DNA from 2 places in the Vibrio sp. JZG120 genome. Region 2 is predicted to be linked to the other one. Evidence: predicted binding sites of a transcription regulator. Region 2 holds the regulator's gene; the other holds the start of a gene.

Region 1 (3,213 bases), on a different contig from region 2:
GTCTCTAGGTTACGGTGCGTCTCAAGCCGCAACGGGTTTGAACTTCCTATTTGATGTTCCAATGACGAATACTACGCAGGTACTATTGATTATTGGCATCACCGCACTCGCTTTAATCTCAGTTGTTGCGGGACTAGACAAAGGCGTGAAAATCTTATCTGAGATCAATATGGGTCTCGCTGCGCTTTTACTGCTTTTCGTTATTGTTGTCGGCCCGACGATCGCGATTTTAACGGGTTTCTTCGAAAATATAGTGTCATATGTGGCTAATATTCCTGCCCTATCAATGCCATTTGGACGAGAAGACGTAAACTATTCTCAAGGTTGGACAGCATTCTACTGGGCTTGGTGGATTTCTTGGTCACCATTTGTCGGTATGTTCATTGCGCGTGTATCTCGTGGTCGTTCCGTTCGTGAGTTCATTATTTGCGTTATCCTTATCCCTTCCTCTGTTTGTGTGTTATGGATGACCGCTTTTGGTGGTAACGCTATAAGCCAATACGTGAGCGATGGTTATGAAGCCGTGTTCAACGCGGAATTACCGTTAAAACTATTTGCCATGTTAGATGTGATGCCTCTAGCTGAAATTACATCTTTCGTCGGTATTATTTTGGTGGTGGTATTCTTCATTACCTCTTCAGACTCTGGTTCACTGGTTATTGATACTATTGCTGCGGGCGGTAAGGTCGATGCGCCAACGCCTCAACGCGTGTTCTGGTGTACGTTTGAAGGCTTAGTTGCGATTGCATTGATGCTTGGTGGTGGCCTAGCGGCAGCTCAAGCAATGGCCGTGACCACAGGCCTACCATTTACGATTGTTCTGCTTGTTGCAACGGTTTCTCTAGTAAAAGGCTTGATGGATGAACCTCGTCCAAAAGCGGTTTCTAAGAAGAAATCGAAATAACCAACATCAGCAGTTAAATATTTGAATAAAGCGGCATGCGAAAGCATGCCGTTTTTTTTGATTTTTGAATTTTTTGCTGAGAAATGAAGACCATGGAGGACTGTTTTTTCTGTTCGTTTTTTATACTTATTCTTTAAGTGATTTTTTAATAAATTAGACCTCGAACTATTTTAAGATTTGGTTAAATGGCGTATTTTTGTGATATCTGTCACAAAAATATCGATAAAAAGGCGGATTATTTGATTTTTAGTCGCGAGGGATGCCCATAATAAAAAGGAAATTTAATTAGACCTCAAAGGATATGTATTTCCACATGATCACATCAGCACCTTGGGTTCTTTATCCAGAGATTGGAGAAGACTCAAGTAAAAAATGGATTTTTCGTGAGCCTAAAATCTCTGATGGTGACGACATTTACAGCTTAATTGCAGACTGTCCTCCATTGGACATGAACTCATCTTATTGCAATTTCCTACAGTCTACGCATTTCAGCAAAACCAGTATTTTGGTTGAGCAAAAAGGCGAAATCGCAGGTTTCATTTCCGGTTATCAGAAACCAGACGAGCAAGACGTTTTATTTGTCTGGCAAGTTGCAGTCTCACCTCGCTTTAGAGGTCACGGTTTAGCATTCCGCATGTTGAAAGAACTTCTCACCCGAGAGGAATTGGGCGGTGTTAAATCGGTAGAAACTACCATCACGGAAGATAATAAAGCCTCTTGGGCATTGTTCAAAAAGTTAGATGCGATGAACGGCAACTCTGGCCAAGTAAGCACATTTTTGGATGAAGAAGCCCACTTTAAAGGCAAACACGATACAGAATATTTGTATCGCATTCCTCTCAAATAATCCTCAAACAATAGGAATTAAAAACGGTCTCATCATGGATATTTTCAAAAAGCAGGAATCCAACGTACGCTCATATTCAAACAATTTCCCAGTCGTTTTTCGTAAAGCGAAAGGCTGCTGGCTGGAAACAGAACAAGGTGAACGATACTTAGACTTCCTTGCTGGAGCGGGATCTCTAAATTACGGCCATAACAACCCAGTACTTAAGCAAGCACTGCTTGAGTACATTGAGATGGACGGTATTACTCACGGTTTGGATATGCACTCAGAAGCGAAAGCATCGTTTCTTGAAGCGTTGGATACTTACATCCTTAAACCAAGAAACTTGGACTACAAAGTCCAGTTTACTGGCCCAACTGGTACTAACGCCGTTGAGGCAGCACTTAAGTTAGCGAAAAAAGTAAAAGGTCGCGACAGCGTCGTTGCATTTACCAACGGTTTCCACGGTTGTACAGCTGGCGCACTGGCTGCAACGGGTAACCAGCATCACAGACAAGGTAACGGCTCTAGCTTAAGTAACGTCACTCGTATTCCATTTGAAGGTTACGCTGGCGTTGATGGTCTAGCATTGTTCGAAACCATGCTAAACGACAACTCTGCAGGTATGGATAAACCAGCCGCTGTACTTCTTGAAACTGTGCAGGGCGAGGGTGGTTTAAATGCTGCTTCAAACGAGTGGTTACAACGTTTGAGCAAAATCTGTAAAGCCAACGACATTCTTGTGATTGTCGATGACATTCAAGCTGGCTGCGGACGTACAGGTACTTTCTTTAGCTTTGAGCCTTCAGATATTCAACCAGATATCGTGACGCTATCGAAATCGATCGGTGGTTACGGTTTGCCAATGGCCGTCGTTCTACTTAAACCAGAGTTAGACCAGTGGAAGCCAGGTGAGCATAACGGCACGTTCCGTGGTAACAACCATGCATTTATTACCGCGGCGAAAGCTTTAGAAATTTATTGGGCAAATGATGACTTTGAAACACACATCAAGCAGTGTTCAGACAAAGTAAGTGCTGTTATTGATCGCTGCGTTCGTCGCTTCCCACAAATGTTTGTACAGAAAAAAGGTCGCGGCATGATGGTTGGTATTGAGTGTATCAACGGTGATATGGCATCTGAAATCGCGAAAAACTGTTTCGAAAACGGAATGGTAATTGAGACAGCTGGCCCTGACGACGAAGTCGTTAAGTTCTTCTGCCCACTTACGATTAGCGAGTCAGAACTAGACCAAGGACTAAGCATCTTTGAAAGTGCAGTGGAAACCATTGCTGCGAAACATTTCAAACAAGCATCTTAATAAGGATTATTAATTATGATCGTCAGAACACTCGATGAGTGTCGCAACAGTGAGCGACGTGTGGTTTCAGATAACTGGGAAAGTGTCCGTATGTTGTTGAAAGATGACAACATGGGTTTTTCTTTCCACATTACTACGATTTATGAAGGTACTGAAACACAC
Region 2 (3,213 bases):
CAACAGATCACGCTACCGACACTGATCATTCACGCCAAAGACGATCCATTCATGACCGACGATGTGATCCCGAAATTTGTTCTGCCAGATAATATTGATTACCGTCTCTTTGAGCACGGTGGGCATGTTGGTTTCCTTACAGGTTCAGCGCTCAAGCCGAAATTTTGGTTGGAAGAAGCGCTGCCAGCGTATTACGAAAGTATTGCTGCAGATTACCTTTCTGCTGTATCCAAGCAGCGAAAGCAGTAAACTAGCCGCTCATCATAAAAGTTCGAGGTATTTATGATCATTCCATGGCAAGACATTGCGCCAGAAACATTGGAAAACTTAATTCGTGAATTCGTCTTACGTGAAGGCACGGATTACGGAACCGTCGAGATTTCTTTGCAAGACAAAGTGGATCAAGTAAAAACTCAATTAGAAAAAGGCGAAGCGGTTATCGTGTTCTCTGAACTGCACGAAACCGTCGATATTCAGGTAAAAACAAAATTTTAGACCCTTCACATTTTACCGTACCCCACTCAATGACAAGGCATTGTTACGTGCTATAGTGGGTTATCGACCGTGCAGTAGCAGCCTACTGCACATTACAGGTAAGTAATTTTCGACAAGGTTTGTCATGTCAGCTAAACACCCAATTATTGCGGTTACTGGTTCATCCGGTGCCGGCACGACCACTACATCTGAAGCCTTCCGTAAGATGTTCAATATGATGAACGTTAAACCCGCATGGGTTGAAGGCGACAGCTTCCATCGCTTTACTCGCCCTGAAATGGATATAGAAATCCGTAAAGCGCGCGAGCAAGGTCGACACATTAGCTACTTTGGCCCTCAAGCTAATGACTTTCCAGGATTGGAAGAGTTTTTCCGTAAATATGGTCACGATGGCGCAGGCAGCGTACGTCGCTACCTACACACCTTTGACGAGGCCGTACCTTATAATCAAATGCCTGGAACCTTCACACCGTGGCAGGACTTACCGGAGAACAGTGACGTTCTCTTCTATGAAGGCTTGCACGGCGGTGTTGTGGATGGCGATGTTAATGTTGCGCAGCATGTGGATTTCTTGATTGGTATGGTACCAATCGTAAACTTAGAGTGGATCCAAAAGTTTGTGCGTGATACTCGTGACCGCGGTCATTCACGAGAAGCAGTAATGGATTCTATCGTGCGCTCGATGGACGATTATCTTAACTACATCACTCCGCAATTTTCTCGCACTCATATTAACTTTCAGCGCGTCCCAACGGTCGATACCTCCAACCCCCTTAATGCGAAGGGTATCCCAAGCCTGGATGAGAGCTTTGTCGTAATTCGCTTGCGTGGGATAAAGAAAGTCGACTTCCCATATCTCCTGGCTATGATTGATGGCTCATTCATGTCACGCCACAACACGATTGTCGTGCCAGGCGGTAAGATGAGCTTTGCAATGGAGCTCATAGTTCGGCCTATCCTACAACAGCTCATCGAAACAGGGAAAATTGGCTAAAAACCTGCCTGCGAAGATGTTTACTTTTCATACCGTGATCATGTGCACAGTTTTGCTTACAAAATCTCAATCATGGCACGATTAAAATCAAGAAATCGTTTTCGAAAAAGGATACTATTTCTTACCGAAACACAAGAGAGCTTGCAGCATATAAAAAGTGCTCTTATTCTAGTAGGCCTAATTCAGGCTTAGCTAAAATATGGATAGCGCAAGCGTACCCTGCAGAGGAAGTGAGATATTATGGTTCTAGGTAAACCTCAAACCGACCCAACATTAGAGTGGTTTCTTTCACACTGTCATATTCATAAGTACCCTTCAAAGAGCACGCTAATTCACGCGGGCGAAAAGGCAGAAACTTTGTACTATATCGTTAAAGGTTCTGTTGCGGTTCTTATCAAAGACGAAGAAGGTAAGGAGATGATCCTTTCTTACCTAAACCAAGGAGACTTTATTGGTGAACTTGGTCTATTCGAGGAAGACCAAGAGCGCACAGCTTGGGTTCGTGCTAAATCTCCTTGTGAAGTTGCTGAAATTTCTTTCAAGAAATTCCGTCAGCTTATCCAAGTAAACCCAGACATCCTAATGCGCCTTTCTGCGCAGATGGCTCGTCGTCTTCAAGTAACTAGCCAAAAAGTGGGTGACCTGGCGTTCCTAGACGTAACTGGTCGTATCGCTCAGACGCTTCTGAACCTTGCAAAACAACCAGACGCAATGACTCACCCAGACGGCATGCAAATCAAGATCACTCGTCAAGAAATCGGTCAAATCGTTGGCTGTTCTCGTGAGACAGTAGGTCGTATCTTGAAAATGTTAGAAGAGCAGAACTTAATCTCTGCGCACGGTAAAACTATCGTGGTTTACGGTACTCGTTAATCTCAAACCAGAGTGACGCGAACAAAATTATAAAAGCCACCAATGGCGACATTGGTGGCTTTTTATTTGTCTTGTAACCACATTAAGCTCAGAGCAACAAAAGACTAATGAGCAAGTTGGTTAGCCGAAAGGTTAACCCTAAAAGTTAGCCATTCGTACTTTCAAAGATTTTGTCCGCTGAAGCCGCCACAAAACCTGGGTACAGCTCACCGTTTTCCATCGGGTAGCGCTTAGCAAACTCGTAAAAGCCACCAGGGATAATTTCAGTGCCTTCGCTAAAGCGAACCGCCACTTTATCCGCCATGGTCGATGATTGTTCTAGCAGCACCTCAGGAGTGCCCTTCACTTCCCCGCCGTTTTCATTAATGGTAAATCCGGCCGTACGTAAGTGATCGTTTACTTGCTTCACTTCTTCGTATTCATTGAGCTGGTTAACGCTCACCGTGAAGTGGTTTGCGCCGTAACCATGCGCAGCCAACCAAGATGCATACTCACTTTCTTTAGCCAACGTTTGGTAGTCAGCAAAGCTTAAATCCCACAAGCGTCCACCATGTAAGAATGCGCTATCGTTCAGCTTGCCTGCATCGACTTGTGCCACCAGCTTTTTCACAATCTCTTGCAGCTCAGGTGAACACTCCTCAACTTTTAGCTCACTAATAAAGACTTTAGGTTGCTTCGGATCAGGGTGCTCATAGTGTTTAGCAACCAGCTTTTTACTTTCGAAAACGTAGTCACCACATGCCTGATAGCCAATGGCTACAAATGGTTTAGCTAAGGTTTCGATACCAAGAGGCGCAATATTGAAGGTACGTAAAGCTATATGATCATTAATCAGAGGCTCATCTTCTTGA

Evidence for each region. The regulator CRP, encoded in region 2, controls carbon source genes, mostly activating them, when cyclic AMP is high. The targets are predictions, from matches to a motif close to TGTGANNNNNNTCACA.
Region 1: the regulator CRP is predicted to act here: its motif matches at 1,102-1,117, upstream of ectA (diaminobutyrate acetyltransferase).

What each region holds. Positions count from the first base shown of each region.
Region 1 is NZ_JBSRRK010000004.1:212,330-215,542, reverse strand. Features, by position in the region: gene ACWPOD_RS09410 (BCCT family transporter) at 1-904, shown strand, start outside; gene ectA (diaminobutyrate acetyltransferase) at 1,218-1,751, shown strand; gene ectB (diaminobutyrate--2-oxoglutarate transaminase) at 1,786-3,051, shown strand; gene ACWPOD_RS09395 (ectoine synthase) at 3,067-3,213, shown strand, end outside.
Region 2 is NZ_JBSRRK010000020.1:30,265-33,477, reverse strand. Features, by position in the region: gene ACWPOD_RS22365 (hydrolase) at 1-249, shown strand, start outside; gene ACWPOD_RS22360 (YheU family protein) at 283-495, shown strand; gene ACWPOD_RS22355 (phosphoribulokinase) at 620-1,489, shown strand; gene crp (cAMP-activated global transcriptional regulator CRP) at 1,730-2,362, shown strand; gene ACWPOD_RS22345 (DUF1338 domain-containing protein) at 2,508-3,213, opposite strand, start outside.